One region of the Arthrobacter sp. YAF34 genome, then DNA from elsewhere that is predicted to be linked to it. Evidence: riboswitches for the same ligand, from Rfam matches in the RefSeq annotation. Region 1 holds a riboswitch; each other region holds the start of a gene.
The links. A riboswitch is a leader RNA that binds a small molecule or an ion and turns the genes downstream of it on or off. The one in region 1 is predicted to bind cyclic di-AMP.
Positions count from the first base shown of each region.

Region 2: linked by a shared signal. The riboswitch ahead of AB4Y72_RS07895 (M23 family metallopeptidase) and the one ahead of AB4Y72_RS09620 (hypothetical protein) in region 1 are both predicted to bind cyclic di-AMP.
Region 3: linked by a shared signal. The riboswitch ahead of AB4Y72_RS18255 (hypothetical protein) and the one ahead of AB4Y72_RS09620 (hypothetical protein) in region 1 are both predicted to bind cyclic di-AMP.

Region 1 covers NZ_JBFRCV010000006.1:165,418-171,197, reverse strand. Annotated here, with positions in the region: gene AB4Y72_RS09635 (hypothetical protein) at 17-952, opposite strand; gene AB4Y72_RS09630 (response regulator transcription factor) at 1,196-1,936, shown strand; gene AB4Y72_RS09625 (HAMP domain-containing sensor histidine kinase) at 1,940-3,562, shown strand; cyclic di-AMP (ydaO/yuaA leader) riboswitch at 3,728-3,897, shown strand; gene AB4Y72_RS09620 (hypothetical protein) at 3,897-4,688, shown strand; gene AB4Y72_RS09615 (dihydrofolate reductase family protein) at 4,804-5,367, opposite strand; gene AB4Y72_RS09610 (glycosyltransferase) at 5,665-5,780, shown strand, end outside.
Region 2 covers NZ_JBFRCV010000005.1:88,844-94,623, forward strand. Annotated here, with positions in the region: gene AB4Y72_RS07870 (cold-shock protein) at 1-326, shown strand, start outside; gene AB4Y72_RS07875 (DUF3027 domain-containing protein) at 335-934, shown strand; gene AB4Y72_RS07880 (MFS transporter) at 979-2,340, shown strand; gene serC (phosphoserine transaminase) at 2,343-3,473, opposite strand; gene AB4Y72_RS07890 (metal-dependent transcriptional regulator) at 3,818-4,513, shown strand; cyclic di-AMP (ydaO/yuaA leader) riboswitch at 4,658-4,873, shown strand; gene AB4Y72_RS07895 (M23 family metallopeptidase) at 4,878-5,696, shown strand.
Region 3 covers NZ_JBFRCV010000018.1:15,581-21,360, reverse strand. Annotated here, with positions in the region: gene AB4Y72_RS18280 (esterase/lipase family protein) at 1-529, opposite strand, end outside; gene AB4Y72_RS18275 (DUF4430 domain-containing protein) at 776-1,414, opposite strand; gene AB4Y72_RS18270 (DNA alkylation repair protein) at 1,540-2,220, shown strand; gene AB4Y72_RS18265 (cation:proton antiporter) at 2,251-3,465, opposite strand; gene AB4Y72_RS18260 (hypothetical protein) at 3,600-3,824, opposite strand; cyclic di-AMP (ydaO/yuaA leader) riboswitch at 4,028-4,232, shown strand; gene AB4Y72_RS18255 (hypothetical protein) at 4,237-4,938, shown strand; gene AB4Y72_RS18250 (sensor histidine kinase) at 5,066-5,780, opposite strand, start outside.

The sequences.
Region 1 (5,780 bases):
AACCGCCGCGGATGTGTCAGTTGGTCTGGCCGGTGGAGGTCCCCGCCACGACCATCACGGATGAAGCCGTGTAGCCGGAGCCGTCCTTGGTCGCCACGATCCGCACCGTCCCCCCGGCGACGATGTCCGCCACGCTCAACTGGGTGCCCGTGCCGCCGCCGGTCTGCTGGCGGCGCAGCTGCAGATTGCTCACCACCACGTCGCTGCCCAGCGCATAGCTGCGCGTGAACCCGTCGCTGCTCTTGACCGTGACGGAGGATGAACTGACGTCGCTCACCGTGCCGACCTGCTCTGCCATGGCGGTGTACGTACTGCCCTGCAGCACCACGTAGTCGGCATGCACTGCCGCGGAAAGCCCGCCGCCCATGCCGCCGGCGGCGAAGTCACCACGGCCGCCTTGCCCGGGCATCCCGCCGGCCGCGGATCCTCCCTGTGCAGACCCGGGCATCCCCGGCGCGAAGCCCTGGCCGCCGGCGCCTTGCCCTCCGGCCCCACCGCCTGGTGCGCCGAGCGCCGTGCCATCGGCTGACGCCGAACTTGAACTGAGGGCGTAGACCCCCACGCCGGCGCCGACCGCCAGCACTGCCGCGGCCCCGGCAACCGCGAGTCCGCGCCGGAGCGTCCAGGGCTTGGTCGCGCCGGGTGACCTGGGGAAGGCTCCCGGCGCACCCCAGCCTGCTGCGGCCGTGGGCGCGGGCGGCTCCTGCCGCGGCATGCCCCAGCCCGGTGCCGGCGCGGGATATGTCGACGGCGGGGGCGGTGCGCCCCAGCCGGAGGCGGGCGCGGGCGCCAGAGTGGCGCCGGCGTCCTCGTCGTTGTACCTGCCGTCGCTGTACCCAGCGTTGTGCTGCCCTACCCCGTGGAGCGTGTTCACTGGCGCGGGCGCTGGGGTGGCGCCGGGGACGGATTCGGGACCTGGTCCGGAACCGGTTCCGGGATGCTGACCGCTCATGATGTTTCTCCTTCAGGGTGCCGTTCGATGTTCACCCCAGAGTGCTGAGCGATCCTGTGCCTGGGCTGTGCGGGCCGACAGCCGGGCCTGTGACCTTCAGTCAGGGCCCGAAGACCGGCTGGAAGTTTCGCAAGAGGAGGCCGCCTGGCCGCGGAGAGGCGTCCAGCTCGCTAGGCTGGGATTCACAGGTGCCGCACAGGGTCCCCAAAGCCCCGCCTAACCGGCAGATCGGAGAGTTGTCCCATGGCCACTTCGCACTCCATGACCAACAACCTTCCCCAGCTCGCGCATCCGGACGGCTCCCCCATCCGGGCGCTGGTGGTAGATGATGAGCCCAGCCTCTCCGAGCTCATGAGCATGGGCCTGCGGATGGCCGGCTGGTCCGTGGCCGTGGCGGCCGACGGACCCGAAGCGGTCCGGCTCGCCAAGGAATTCCGCCCCGACGTGCTGGTCTTGGACGTCATGCTCCCCGGGTTCGACGGCGTCGAGCTGCTGAGCAGGATCCGCGCGTTTGCGCCGGAGGTCCCTGCCCTCTTCCTGACGGCCAAAGATGCCGTCCAGGACCGCATTACCGGGCTTGCCGCCGGCGGCGATGACTACGTCACGAAGCCCTTCAGTATGGAGGAGGTCCTGCTGCGCCTGCACCGGCTGGTCCAGCGCTCCGGGGTGGCCGCCATGGACACGGCCGAGCTCGTGGTGGGGGACCTGGTGCTTAACGTGGACACCCGCGAAGTCTCCCGGGCCGGCGAGGAACTGCACCTGACCGCCACGCAGTTCGAACTGCTGCGCTACCTCATGGAAAACCCCAAACGGGTCATCAGCAAGGCCCAGATCCTGGACCGGGTCTGGGATTACGACTTCGGCGGCCAGGCGAACATCGTGGAACTGTACATCTCCTACCTGCGCAAGAAGCTCGATGCCAACCATGCGCCCATGATTCATACGGTGCGCGGCGCCGGCTACGTCCTGAAGCCGGCGGACTGATCCGTGCCCTCCCTTTCCGGCGTAATCCGCGCCCCCGGGCGGGATTGGCGCAACCCCTCCACATGGCATTTGCGCACCCGACTCGTCCTCGTCGCCATGGCACTGCTCGTGGCGATCTGCGGCGCCGTAGGACTGTTCAGCTACGCCTCCATGGACCTTTTCCTCACCCGGCAGCTCGATGACCAGCTCAGCAGCGCTTCCCACCGCTCGGTCGAGTTCGGCCGGCCTGGACCCGGCAACTCCGGCGGCCGCCGCGACCCCCTTGATGCCCGGGGGCAGGGCGTCGGGATGCTCAATGCCCGGCTGGAGGACGGCGAGGTCAGCAGCGCCGGATTCCTGGCCGGGGACGCAACCCTCGAGAGCCTCTCCCGCGCCGACAACGCGGTCCTGTTGGCGCTCTCCCCGAACGCCGTGCCCGTGGACCGGACTCTCTCGGCCGGCGCGTACCGGCTCACGGCCGTGCGCGCACCGTACGGCGACGTGATCGTCACGGGACTTCCCCTGGCCGAAAAGGAAAGCACCCTGGCCTCGCTCGTCTGGACCATGGTGGTGGTGTCCGCCGGCGGGCTCGTGCTGATCGGCCTCGCCGGAACGGCCCTGATCCGGCGGACCATGAAGCCGCTGGAACAGCTCTCCGAGGTTGCCACCAAGGTCTCCCGCCTCCCGCTGGACGCCGGGGAGGTGGCACTCGGGGTGCGCGTCCCGGCGTCGGCGGCCCATCCCGGAACGGAAGTGGGCAGCGTGGGCTACGCGCTGAACAAGATGCTGGACAACGTCTCCAATGCGCTCGAGGCGCGGCAGGAGAGCGAGATGAAGGTGCGGCAGTTCGTCGCCGACGCCTCGCACGAACTCCGCACCCCGCTCACGGCCATCCGCGGCTACACGGAGCTGATGCGGATGACCGAGCATTTCACGCCCGACGGCGAGAAATCCCTCGCCCGCGTGCAAAGCCAGTCCGAGCGGATGACCACGCTCGTGGAGGACCTGCTGCTGCTGGCCCGACTGGACGAGGGGCAACCGCTCAAGATCGCCGACGTCGACCTCACCCAGCTGGCCGTCGAAACGGTGAGCGATGAGAAAGTCATGGCCCCGGACCGCATCTGGCAGCTGGAACTCCCGGACGAGCCCGTGGTGGTCCGCGGTGATGCGAGCCAGCTTCACCAGGTCCTGGCCAACCTCCTGTCCAATGCGCGCAAGCACACGGAACCCGGGACCACGGTGGTCACGGGCGTCATGCGTTCGGCTGACGGCAGCGCCGTGGTCACCGTGACGGATAACGGCAGCGGCATCGCCCCCGAATTCATCGGGCGTGTCTTCGCCCGCTTTGCCCGGGCCGACGCCTCGCGTTCCAATCCGGCGGTCACCGCGCAGCCCGCGGTCGCGACGGCGGGGGCCCGGGCCGGCTCCGCTGCCAGGCCCCGCGCGGGCAGTGCTTCCGCCGCCGTTTCCGGCAACCAGAGCGGGGCGGGCAGCGGTGCCGCGCCAACCTCCGAGGGAACGAGCGGGTTGGGCTTGTCCATCGTCCAGTCGATCGTGCATGCCCACGGGGGCACCGTCGAGGTCACCTCGCGGCCCGGGCGGACGGAGTTCGCCGTACGGCTGCCGGCGGCTCCGCCGTCGGCCTAGCCGCCCACGGCAGCGCCCGCCGCCCCCGGAGCGCCGGTACATCGGGCGCAAGGCGACACCCCGCCGATGTGACTGCTGTTACCCAAATGTGACTTAAGCGTCGAGGTCCTGTAGCGTTTTGGGAGTGCGCTGCCATCGGTGCCGCACATCCGGATGGACGCCAAACTCTGCCGCTTCCCGGATTCCGATTGACCAGGCAGAGGCGGGGGACCCAGAGTTCCCGGGCATTCTGCACACACGCGCCCTTGGGGTGAAGCCGACACGTGACTTTCCGTGCGGCCGGATGACCTCATCCGAACCCGACAGCTAACTCCGCAGGCGTTGAGAGGCAATCATGACTGAACTCAACGTACAAACGCGCCCTGAGGGCGTTTCGCATTCCCACGCCGCCAGGTCCCGCCACCGCGCCGAACCGGCCAAGCAGGCGTCCGCCCTGTCCCGGCTGGCCGCCGGGCTCGGCATCACCGGCCACCGTGCGGCCATCGTCACGGTCGCCGGCGCACTGCTGGTGGGGGGCGGCGCTGCCAGCCAGGCGGCAGAGCCCGGCGCCCACACCGCCAATGTTGCGGGCGCCGAATCCGTCACGAGCGTGGACCCGCTGGCCAAGCTCAACTTCGAACGCATCCAGGTGACTGGGTCCACGACGCCGCCGAACAGCGCCGTGGTGTCCAAGGCTCCGGAGGCCAAGCCGGCCGCAGCACCGGCGCCGGCCGCTCACGCAGCCGCACCGGCAAAGGCCAGCCCCGCGGCGCCCGCCCGTCCGGCGGCACCTGTCCACGCAGCGGCGCCGGTCCCCGCGGCGGCACCGGTCGCCGTCGACGACCCCTCCGGCGCGCAGGCCTACGCCGCGGCCCGACTGGGCAGCTATGGCTGGGCACCGGGGCAGATGCAGTGCCTGCAGAAGCTCTGGACCAAGGAATCGGACTGGAAGACCACCGCCACGAACGCCAGCAGCGGCGCCTACGGCGTGGTCCAGTCGCTGCCCGCCTCGAAAATGGCGAGCGCCGGGGCCGACTACATGACCAACTACCGGACCCAGATCAATTGGGGCCTGAACTACGTCAAAACGCGGTACGGCTCCCCCTGCGGCGCTCTGGACTTCCACTACGCGCACAACTGGTACTAAGCCGGCATCAGCCAGCCCCTCCCAGAAGGCCCAGGATCCACATGGATCCGGGGCCTTCTGTGCGTGACTGTTTAACCGAAGATGGACCTCCCCCGACCGCGCGGAGGAATCGCGCTCAGCGCCTCGTCTCGTACCTGGTGATGACCACGCCGCCGGGAAGCGTCCGCGTCTCCACCTGGTTCAGGTTCACCCAGCTGTCCAGCGAGGTGAAGAACGGAGTGCCGCCGCCCACCAGGACCGGATGGGTGACTAGCACGTATTCGTCGATCAGCCCGGCCCGCATAGCCGCCCCGGCGAGCGTTGCGCCGCCGATGCTCATCGTGCCGCCGTCGCCGGCCTTGAGCCGGGTGATCTCGGCGATCGCGTCGCCGGTGACCAGGCGGGCGTTCCAGTCGACCTTGTCGATCGTCGAGGAGAACACCACCTTCGGCGTGTCCCGCCAGTTCCGCGCGAACTCGATCTCCGCCGGGGTGGCGTTGGGCTGCTGGTCGCCGGTCGGCCAGAAGGAGCTCATGGTCTCCCAGAGCTTGCGGCCGTACAGCGACAGGCTGCTAGCCCGCTCCTGGTCGAGCCACCACTGGAACAGTTCATCGCTCGGCTCGCTCCAGCCGATGTCGTCGCCGGCCGCGGCGATGTAGCCGTCCAGGGTCAGATTCATGCCGTAGATCAGTCTCCGCACGGCGCCAGCCTTCCGTCTCGTCGAGCACCACCGTGTCCCCGTCCTCGATGATCCGCGGGCCGATCTCGGGTTAGCTCCATTCGGACCCGAATCGACGACGGTGAACGGAGCCGGCCCGGAAAGGCCGCGGCGGTCACTCATGGTTCGCATTCTCGTGCGCGGGGCATCACTGGTCAACCGTCCCCGGACAGCCGCTCCAGTAACTCTGGAATCACCGGGCCGGATCGGCCGGACTTCCACAGCACCCGCACAGCTTGACCCTAAAGCCCTCATATGGGGCGACGGGACAGTTGAGCCATGACGTTCACAGACCAGGCCCCAGGAACCCAGCCCCACTCCGCGGAGACGCCGGCCGGCCCGGCTGCACCCGCCACACACTCCGGGCCCTCGCCGTCCGGACTCGCTTTGGCCGA
Region 2 (5,780 bases), on a different contig from region 1:
GCGAGGACGGCCAGGAAGTCTTCCTGCCCAAGTCCGCGCTGCCCGAGGGCGTCACGGAGCTCAAGGCCGGAACTCGCGTTGAATTTGGGGTGGCAGACGGCCGCAAGGGCGCCCAGGCGCTCGGACTGCGTGTGCTGGACAAAATGCCGTCCATCGCCAAGGCAAAGCGGCCCAGCGCCAGGGACCTTGCCCCGCTGGTTCAGGACCTCGTCAGCGTGCTGGACAACCTGTCCGGGACCCTGTCCGCGGGAAAGTACCCGGAAGGCAACAAGGGCAAAGCGATAGCGGCCGCCCTCCGTAAGGTTGCCGACGAGCTGGACGTCTAAGGCCCTTGATGACTCAGGAACCCGATCAGTTGCCGGCGCAGGATGCCGGATCCATCGTGCCGGCAGGCTCCAAGGGAGCCGGCTCAAAGCCGGGGTCCCGTCCGCGCGCCGGTGTGCCCGTCTGGCGGACCGGCAAACCGGACGCCTTCCTGGCCGCCGCCGTCGACGTCGCCCGTGCCGCCGTGGAGGGCATTGCCCCTGCCGAGCAGATCGGGGAGCACCTGGCGGCCCGCAGCGAAGGCGACCGCCTGGTGACCCACCTCTTCGAATCCAAGCTGCCCGGCTACGGCGGCTGGCAGTGGTACGCCGTGCTGACCCGCAACTCGCGGTCCAAAGTGGTGACGGTCGACGAACTCGGCCTCCTGCCCTCGGAGGACTCCATCCTCGCTCCGGCTTGGGTCCCGTGGGCTGAGCGGGTCCGCCCGGAAGACGCGCAGGCTGACGAGGCCGAGGAAGCATTGGGCGCCGAACCGGCGTCGCAGGGCTCCGACTCCGCGCACCCTGATGCTGACGAGGCCGACGCCGACAAGGCTGACCCCGAGGAGACTAATGCCAACGGTGCGGATGCCGACGACGACGGGGAACGCCCCGCGGACGAGGCCGATTAGCGGTTGAAAGCGTCAGGGAGCGAGCAGGAGGAGGGCTGGGCATGATGTCCACGTTCAAGTCCCTGCACATCCTGAACTACCGGATCTGGTTCGTCGGCGCGCTCATCTCCAACATCGGTACCTGGATGCAGCGCACCGCCCAGGACTGGTTGGTGTTCGCCCACCTGACGAACCAGGACGCCGGGGCCGTGGGCATCACCATGGCCCTGCAACTGGGCCCCCAGCTGTTCCTGGCACCGGTCGCCGGACTGGTTGCGGACCGCTTTAACCGCAAGCGGCTCCTGGTGCTGACCCAGTCCTCCATGGCACTTCTAAGTGCCGGGCTGGGCATCCTGGTGGTTTCCGGGGCGGCACAGCTCTGGCAGGTGTACGTCTTCGCCCTGATGCTTGGGGTGGTTTCCGCGCTGGACGCCCCCGTGCGGCAGACCTTTGTCTCGGAACTGGTCCAGGACGATTACCTTCCCAATGCCGTGGCCCTCAACAGCGCCTCCTTCAACGTTGCCCGCATGATCGGCCCGGCAGTCGCCGGCGTGCTGACGGCCGTTGTCGGCCCGGGCTGGGTCTTCCTCATCAACGCGTTCACGTTCGTCCCACTGCTGCTGAGCCTGGCGAGAATCCCGGCGGGATCGCTGCGGCGGCTGCCCCGGGCACCGGCGGGCAAAGGCAGGATCCGGGAGGGGCTGCAGTATGTGCGGTACCGCCCGGACCTCGTGGTGGTCCTCGTGGCCATCTTCATCGTTGGCACCCTGGGGCTGAACTTCGCCCTGTTCATTGCGGCCATGGTGGGCACGGAATTCGGTCTCGGCGCGGGAGCCTTCGGCCTGATGAATTCGATCATGGCCATCGGCTCCGTCGCCGGGGCGCTCCTCTCCGCCGGCCGCGGCAAACCGCGGCTGCGGGTCATTTTCGGCGCGGCCGGAGCCTTCGGCGTGACCTCGGGCCTCGCGGCGCTGGCCCCAAGCTACTTCTGGTTCGGGATTGCGCTGGTGCCGGTGGGGCTGTTCGCGATCACCATGATGACAAGCGCCAACGGGTACGTCCAGACCACGACGGACCCGGTGATGCGGGGCCGGGTGATGGCGCTTTATATGGCGATCTTCATGGGCGGAACGCCCATCGGTGCGCCGTTCGTCGGCTGGGTGGCAAACGTCGCCGGCCCCCGCTGGTCCATGGCGGTAGCGGCCGGCGCCGGCCTGCTCGCGGCCCTGATCGGGCTGCTGTGGATCATCCGGGCGAAGCAGCTGCGGCTCCACTTCAACCGCCGGGCGCGCGGGCTGCGCTACTTCCGCCTGGCCGCGGACACCGCCGCCGCGGGCGCGCAGATGGACGGGCAGCCAGCCGGCGCCGCCGGAAACGGCGACGGCGCCGTCCGGGCACCTGGCCGGGACGACGCCGTCGGACGCTGAGGCTACTTCTTGAGTTCGGCCACGACGAAATCGATGCATTCGAGCAGCGCCGAGACATCGTCCGGCTCGATCGCCACGAAGGTGGCGATGCGCAGCTGGTTCCGGCCCAATTTACGGTAAGGCTCAGTGTCGACGATGCCGTTGGCGCGGAGAACCTTGGCGATGGCTGCGGCGTCGATCGATTCGTCGAAGTCGATCGTGGCGATCACGTTCGAGCGGTCCTCGGCGTTGACCACGAACGGCGTGGCGTAGCCGGACGCCTCGGCCCAGCGGTAAATCCGGCCGGCTGAATCCGCGGTACGTGCGGAGGCGAAGTCCATGCCGCCGTTGGCGTTGAGCCACTGCACCTGGGCATCCAGGGTGACCAGGGTGGCCAGCGCGGGGGTGTTGTAGGTCTGGTTCAGCCGGGAGTTGTCGATTGCGGTCTGGAGATCCAGGAAATCGGGGATCCAGCGGTTGCTGGCCTTGATCCGGGCTGCCCGCTCCAGCGCAGCCGGGGAGAACAAGCCAAGCCACAGGCCGCCGTCGGACGCGAAGTTCTTCTGCGGCGCAAAGTAATAGACGTCCGACTCCGCCACGTCCACGTCCAGGCCGCCGGCGGCCGAGGTCGCGTCCACGAGGACCAAGGACCCGTCGTCGGCACCTGCCACGCGCCGGACGGGAGCCGCCACGCCGGTGGACGTCTCGTTCTGCGGCCACGCGTAGACGTCCACGCCGGACTCGGCCCTGGCGGTGGGACGGGTGCCGGGCTCGGCCTTGAGGATGGAGGACTCGGCGAGGAACGGTGCCTTGTTGGTGGCCGAGGCAAACTTCGAGCCGAACTCGCCGAAGGACAGGTGCTGCGCCTTGTTCTCCACGAGTCCGAAGCTGGCAATGTCCCAGAACGCCGTGGAGCCGCCGACGCCGAGGATCACTTCATAGCCTTCCGGGGCGCGGAAGAAATCACTGAGGCCGCTGCGGACAGAGCCGACCAGGTTCTTCACGGGTGCCTGGCGGTGCGAAGTTCCCAGCAGGTTCGCCGCCGCCGCGGCGAGGGCCTCCATCTGCTCCGGCCGGACCTTGGACGGTCCGGCGCCAAACCGTCCGTCCTTGGGCAGCAGGTTGGCGGGGATCGTGATGCTGGTGTCGCTCACAGTGGCTCCAATTTTCGGCTGGGTCGTGACGTGGCGGGGAGGTGGACGGGAAGGGATGGCTGCAACGGGCACCCTTTTCATTCTGCCTGTCCCATTTTGCCTGACGGCCCCCGTCGACACGGAAAATCCTCTGTCATAGTCCGGTCATTGAGACGCCCGGCGATCGGCCGGGCTTCGGGCGTCGGGCGCCTTCCTGGCAGGACGAATAATTATCTGGAGTAATTCAAAATAGGCTAGGCTGTCCTGCGAACGTACGGCGGATCCCGCTAGGGCGCATCCTGCACGCAGCCCGCACGCGGTACGGTGGGAATGACGCAAGGACTGCGCTCGAGGAGCTGAGCTGAATGACGGATCTGATCGATACCACGGAGATGTATCTCCGGACCATTCTGGAACTTGAAGAAGAAAACATCGTCGCCCTCCGCGCCCGCATCGCCGAACGGCTCCGCCACTCCGGCCCCACAGTTTCCCAGACCATCGGCCGCATGGAGCGGGACGGGCTGGTGGTTGTATCCGGCGACCGGCACCTTGAGCTGACCGAAACTGGCCGGAAACGCGCCATCGGTGTCATGCGCAAGCACCGACTCGCCGAACGCCTGCTCGCAGACGTGATCGGGCTCGACTGGGCGTACGTCCATGAGGAAGCCTGCCGCTGGGAGCACGTCATGAGCGAACGCGTCGAGCGTAGGATCTTCGAGCTGCTCAACCACCCGACGGTTTCGCCCTATGGAAACCCCATTCCGGGGCTGGCCGAGCTGGGTGGTGCACCGTCCGGTGCCCACGCTGACGGGGTCCTGAACCTGCTGCAGGCCATGACCGGCTATGGTCCGGACTCGCGGATTACGGTCAACCGGCTCGCGGAGCCGATCCAGGTGGAACCGGAGCTTTTGGCCCAGCTCGACGAGGGCGGCATCCGGCCCGGCGCGCTGGTCTCGCTGGAGCGGGTGGGGGAGTACATCTCGGTCCGCGTGCCGGATATCGAAGGCGCCCTGGAATTGCCGCCCGAAGTTGCCGCGCATGTCTTTGTCACCGTCGCCTGACCAGCCACAACGTGCCAGTCATGGGACAACCCACGAGTTTTGCACAGGGCGGTCACGGATTTATTACCGGGTGGCTTGATCCCCTATAGTTAGTGCCCTGTACCGATACCAAAGCGTTATCTGATCCGAAGCCGAGCCCTGCCAGCGGATCAGCAGCAGAACGACCTCCTGGCAGGGGCGGGGGAACCACTTTCGGCTGCTTCATCGCAGCCTCGGGGTGAAGTCCGTCAGCGGCAAGCAGCTTTCACGGCGGATCCCCAGGGATACCTCTGCGTCTGGTGCTTGCAGCGGCGGACCGGGTCTGTGATCTCTCTGACCCGAATCCGACAGCTAACTTCGCAGGCTCTCCAGAGAGGAACCGTTCTTGACCACCCAGACCGTCAGGGGACGTCGCCGCGCGACCGGTCCCGCTCCGGAGCCGCGTCCCGTTCTTGAGCCTATGGCCGATCGGCCGCGCGACCCGCACCGCGATGAACGCCGTCGGCGGCGCGGCCCGTTCCGTCAGGTAACGGACTTCGCCGCGGCCAGCGGCGTCGGCCAGAAGGCCGGGATCGCTCTGGCCGCAGCCGGTCTGATCCTCACAGTGACGGTTCCCGTCACTAGCCCGGTCATGGCTAATACGGGCGCATCGGGCGCACTTTCCGCCGCGGTGCAGCCGGATGTCACGGCTGCCGCCGCGGCGAAAGTCGATTTCAGCCGGACCGCCATCGCCACCAAGGGCGACCCGGACGGCAAGCTGAAACAGTTACTCAGTGCCCAGTCCGTCGGCAGCATCACCCGCGCGGCATCGAAGGGCACCTTGGGCCCACCCCTGGACCAGATGATCACTGCCTCGCCGTTCGGCTACCGTGTCAGCCCCATCACCGGCGTTGTGGGCGAGTTTCACCGCGGCCAGGATTTCGTCGCCCAGTGCGGCACCCAGGTCCACGCGGCAGCCAGCGGCACCGTGACCTTCAACGGATGGCACCCCTACGGCGGCGGAAACCGTGTGGTCATCGATCACGGCAACGGCCTGGAGACCACCTACAACCACCTGTCCTCGTCCTTGGTCACGGTGGGCCAGAAGGTCTCCCGCGGCGACGTCATTGCCCTGAGCGGGACCACCGGCGCCTCCACGGGCTGCCACCTCCACTTTGAAGTCATGGTCAACGGCAACGTCGTTGATCCGCTCGGCTGGCTCTAAATAGACGATGGACCTCTCTCGCATCCATGTGACACGCCGTGATCTGAATGTGACATTGAGGCCGGACTCCTGTAGGGTTTGAAG
Region 3 (5,780 bases), on a different contig from region 1:
CCACGGAGGTAGCCGGCGGAACGTAGTCGGGGGAGGGGACGATCAGCCCGCTGGTGCCGTGGTTGGACGGGGCAATTCCAACCAGCTGGTTTACCTTCTTGGCGCCATTGAGAAATCCCATGTAGTAGCGCGGCATCATGCCGCCCTGGCTGTGGCCGACCAGATCGACCTTCTTCGCCCCCGTGGAGGCCAGCACGGAATCCACAAACGGGGCGAGCTGCCGGGCGGAGTCGGCCACCGGGCCCGTGGCGTCGACGCCGTTGGTCGCGCCGTAGTTCAGCGCGTAAACGCAGTAACCCTGGTTCTTCAGTGCCGGTGCCATCGTGGCCCAGTTCTTGGCCATGTTCTCGAACGTTCCCGGCACCAAGACCACCGGGTAGGGGTGGACCGCGGAGGGCTTACAGGACCAGTCGTTCGCCCCGGGAGGGGAGACGTCTGCGGTCGCGGCCTGGGTTGCCGGGGCGGCGGCCATGGATGCACAGAGCAGGGCCATGGTCGCAAGGATTGCAGGTTTGGTCAGATGGGGCACGGAAATACCTCTTCGGTTGGACGCGTCGGCAATGACGCTCTGCATGGTAAGAAGCGAGGTAGGGGATCACCCTCCGCTGTGATCCGGCTCACTTCTATCACTTCATGCTAGGAAAGGCGTCGGCAGGGCCGGGGGATTCTGCACGTTTGTGCGGCTCCTTCTCGCTGTGGGCCCGTGCTTCCGGCATTACGCATGCCTTGGTTGCACATTCGTGCAGATGCGGCCGCGGCCGGCCCCGCCGTCGTCCTATTCGCCCGAGGGGAAGTCGTAGGCCGCCGGGACCTTTGCCGGGGCGGCGCCGTAGGACAGGACGATCTCGTCGTGCGCCTTCAACGGAAGGTCCCGGATGCCGGCGTCGCGCTTTTGGCCATTGACGTAAAGGGTCCAGCCGTCCAGCGGGCCGTCCCCGGTGCCGGGGGCCCCGCTGCCGCCGAGGACGCCCCATTCAGTCAGGAGCTGTCCGAGGGTGAACACCTGGCCCGCCGTGGGGGACTCGATGTGGACCACGCCGGTGGTGTCGTGGGTGTGCAGGGCTGAGATGCCGTTGGCCCTGTTGTCCGGTCCGGCTGTGATGCCGATGTTGGCCGGCACCGTCACGGGCTTGCCGTCCTTGAACAGGTCCAGATGTGCGTGATAGTGGTCCACGTTGCCCTCGGCCGTCAGCACCGAGAGGCCGGCCTGCGCGATCCGGCCCGGCGCTCCCGCGATGTCCAGGGCAAAATCCGAGGCGGCCGCCGGCGACGTCCCGGTGGACTCGGGCGAGGGCGCCATAGCCGACGTGGACGGGGCGGCCGACGGGGCAGGGGCAGGGGCAGGGGCAGCGCAGGCTGCCACGCCCAACGTCACGGCGGAAAGTGCGACGGCGAGTGCCAGTTTGGTGTGCATGGTTGCGTGAACCGCTTTCAATTGGAGACTTGCCCTAACAGTCTAGGCAGAAGGGGCGTGCGGAACCTCCAAAGGCGGTTTGCGCCGCGTTTCCACTGCGGGCTGCGAAGGGAAAGAATGGACGCGTGAGTGATGCTGGCGAATTCATTGACGCCGCGCTGCAGCGGGAAAGCTCCTGGAGCCGTGCCGACGAACTGCAGTCCCGGCTGGGAAAAGAACCCGGAGGGAGCGGCCTGCGGTTCTACGGTGCCTCCGTGGGCGCCGTGCGCGGGACCGTCCGCAATGCCGGGCGCCGCTATCCTGGGCTGTCCCACGATGAGATCACGGCGCTCAGCTCGGAATTGTGGGCGGTGCCGGTTTTCGAACGGCGCCTGGCCGCGGTGGTGCTTCTGCAGGCCAAGGTAAAGCTGTTGACCAACTCTGACCTCACACGGCTGGAGGGCTTCATCCGGGACGCGCGGGTGCGGGAGCTCGTCGATCCGCTCGCCGTCGAGGTCGTCGGACCCCTCGTGGCCGGACTCGACGTGCTGGGCAGGGTGCGGGCCGACAGTGTGCTGGAACGGTGGGTGCGCGAACCCGATCCGTGGCTGCGCCGGGCCGCGCTGCTCTCGCCGCTGCTGGCCCTGCGCGCCGGCGCGGGGGACTGGGACACCTTCGTCCGACACGCCGGCTCCGTGCAGCACGAGCCGTCCGAAACGCCCACGCCCGACTCTGACGGCGCAGTGGTCCGGGAGGCGGTTTCCCGGGTCCTGGCGGAGATGGCAAAGAAAAGACCGGAGCTGCGGTTCGCGTCGGTCCGAGGCTGACGAACCGGCGGGGACTGCCCGCGCTCCCGGTCAGCCCTTTGGTTCGCCCGGATTGCCTGGGTCGCCTTGGCCGACGGCGCTGCCGGTCCCGCCGGATTTCCCGTTGACGTGCGCGGGGAGCGCGAACCTCTTGGCTGCCCGGGACCCGGCCGCCGCGCTCGCCGCAATCGTGATCAGGGCGCCCATGAGCAGGGCCGCTGCCTCGCCGGGGAGCAGGACATCAAGCTGCGTGCCGATGCTTGCCGCTGCCACCGGCACGCCGAGTTGGGCCGCCGACAACACGCCGAGCGGCAGGGGGAGCCCCAGGAATGCCAAACCGGAGTGCGTCAGCAGGGTCCCGACTCCCAGCGCCGCGCCGAGGCCAATCATGTCCGGATGCCCGGCCAGGTCCTTGAGCGTGAGGGAGGCGCCCAGCCAGACGAAGAACAGCGGGCTCAGGAAGCCGTCGCTGAGGGCGAACAGTTGGCGGGCCAACCGCCTCGGCTCGCCGACTGCAGCCACCACCAGGCCGAAGGAGAAACCCGCCAACATCACGGACACATTGCCGAAAGTCGCCACACCGGCCAGGGCAAAGAGCACGACCAGTTGGAACCTCAGCTCCAGGGCAAACTTGCGGTTTTCCGAGAGCCGGTGCACGCGTTGGCGGATGCCCGTGTTCTCGAGCCATCTCAGCACGATGTAGAGAACCACGGCGCAGCCCGCCACGGTGATCACGGTCAAGGCCGCCCGGCCCGCGTGGGGCGGATCCACCAGGAGCGGCAGCGCCACAATGCAGGCTATGTCGGCGATCGCGACCTGCGCTGTCATCGAAATGACGTCGGGTCCGCCGAGGCGCAGCGAATCGACGATCGGGAGGACCAGTGCGGCTGAGGAAGACGCCAGCAGCACGACGTACAGGGGCGCATGTCCGGTCCCGAAGAGCAGGCCGATGCCCGTTCCGACAGCCACCGCGGCCGCTGTGGACGCCGCGGCCCTGCGGGCGCCTTTGCCGAGACCGGAGCGGATCTGCGGATCCCGCACGGGAACATGGGTTCCGGCCACAAACATCATCAGCGCGAACCCGATGTTGGCCAGCAGGCTGAACGTCGGATCGGCCGGGTTTACCAGGCCAAAGCCCGACCGCCCGATCACGATGCCGGCCAGCAGTTCGCCCAGCACCACCGGCAGCCGCCAGCGCACCGGCAGGGCCAGCAGCGGGCCGGCCAGAGCGACGGCGGCGATCAGCGCCAGGGTGAGAAATGTCACGGCTCGCCGCGGCGGGCAGGCCGCTGGCTCACCGGGGCGGCCCCCGTGGCCGGGATGTGCCCGGCCGTCGAAACCTTGATCATGGAATGAGACTAGTCCCGTCCACCGTGTAACGCGCCTCCTGTGCCGCGCGGCTAAAGCGCGGTCCGCCGCTCCACCACCGCGTAGGCCTTGCCGTCGAGGAAGGCCCAGTCATTGATCACCATGAACCCGAGCGCGTCCACCCTGTCGTTCAGGACGTGCTCATCGAAGCCGCCGTCCCGTGGTTCCGCGTCCCAGGTGGACACATGGACGTCCGCGCCGTCCAGGATCAGCAGTTCGGTGTTGACGTCGAAATCCTCCTGGGGCTGGTTGCTCAACTGGCAGATGGCGACACAGTGGCTGTTCAATTCGGGCCTCCGCTTCGAGGGTGGTGGTGATGGCATCATCCTATGTTCGAAAAGCCGCGCCGTCCTCTGCGCATTTGACGGATGGGGCCGTTTCTGCCGTTACCTGAATGTGACATTGGGGTGCGGATCGCGTTACGTTGGATAAGTGCCTGTTGTCTCCGATACGGGCGCTCCCCAGCCGATTGCCTAACTCTGCCGCGGCCCGGGGGTAACTCGCATCAACGACCGGCAGAGACGGGGAAACCACTTTTGGCCTGGCTGTTCCGCAGGTCTTGGGGTGAAGCCGCACAGCGCCCGCAACGACGGGCCCCTAGAGTGCGGCCGGGTGACTCCCATCCGAATCCGACAGCTCACCTCGCAGGCATTGGGAGAGGCTACATTCATGACTTCAATCAGTACTTTTGCGCGCCATGCCGCCGTCGTCACCGCCGCGTCCGGCCTGGTCCTCACCAGCGGCATGGCTGCCAACGCTGCCGCCGCGCCCGCGCAGCGTGACTCCGCCCCGGCGTCCAACGTGGACGTCAAGTCGCTGGTCAGCGCGCCGGTCAGCGCAGACTCAAGCGTCAAGATCAGCTATGCCCGCCCCGCAGTAGCCACCGTCGCGGCACCAGTCATCGAACAGCCCAAGCCCGTGGCCGCGGCTCCCGCAGCAGCCCCCGCCGCTCCAGTGGCAGCACCTGCGGCGCCCGCGGCGGCACCTGCCGCCGCACCCAAGGCCACGGTGCAGGTGCAGGCCGCCCCGGCTGCCCCGGCCGCGGCGCCCGCCGCCGGCCGCAACGCCGTCATGCTCTCTGCCGCCTACAGCCAGCTGGGCATCACCCAGGACTGCACCGCAATGGTGGAGAAGGCCCTGGGCGCGGCGGGCAAGCCGGTCGGCGACATCGCCCCGCGTGACTTCCTTGGCCTCGGTACCGTTGTGGCGACCCCCCAGCCGGGGGACATGGTGGTTCAGTCCGGGCACGTTGGCATCTACGCCGGCCACGGCCAGGTCATCAGCGGCGGCATGAACGGCACCAACCAGACGATCGTCCACCCGCTGTCCTGGCTCACCGCCACCGGCGGCGTGACCTTCGTCCGGGCCTAAGCCGAGCGGTCCCTCCCGGTTCTAGCCGGCGGGGCCGAATAGTCCGGAAAGACCGGCGATCGATTTCCCTTGGGGGCAAGCGATCGCCGGTCTTTTCCCTGTCCGGGAGACCCGGCGCCAGGAATCTTCAGGGCTTCCCGGTCCCGGCCAGCGGGAGCCTCATTTTCATGACGGTCCCCTCGGGGCCGGTTGATGCCACCTCGACTGCGCCGCCGGCAGCGACGGCGATTTCCCGGACCAGCGCCAGTCCGATGCCAAAGCTCCGTTGTCCCGGCGCTCCGCCGGTTCCGGAAGTCCGCACGAAGCGGTCAAAGATCCGCGCCTGATCCACGCCGGTGATTCCTGCCCCGGTGTCCGCCACGGCAATAACCGCGTGGCTCTGCTCCACCGACGTCGTGATGCCGATGCGGCCGCCCGCAGGAGTGTGGGCCAGGGCGTTGTCCGCCAGGGCCAGCACTGCACGGCGCAGCGCATTCGCGTCGATCCGTGCCAGCGGCCGGGCGTCGGCGGAGAACTCGAGGCGCACGTCCCGCTGGTCCGCCACCAGCTGAAGGCTTTCGGCGACCTCGGCGGCGGTGTCGGCGAGGTCGGTAGGCGCTGCCGAACGGTCCGGTGCGTCAGTGGTTGCCGCGAGGAGCAGCTCGTTGACAATCCCGGTCAGCGTCGCGGCGTCCTCGCGGATCCGGGCCAGGTCCTTTCCCTGCCGGGAGCCGGGCTCGATGTTGCGCTGGGCCAGCTGGATCCGGGTGTCGAGGATGGTCAGCGGCGTGCGCAGTTCGTGGCTGGCGTCCTGAACGAAGCGCCGTTGCCGGGCTAAGGCGTCGCCGAGGGGGCGGATGGCG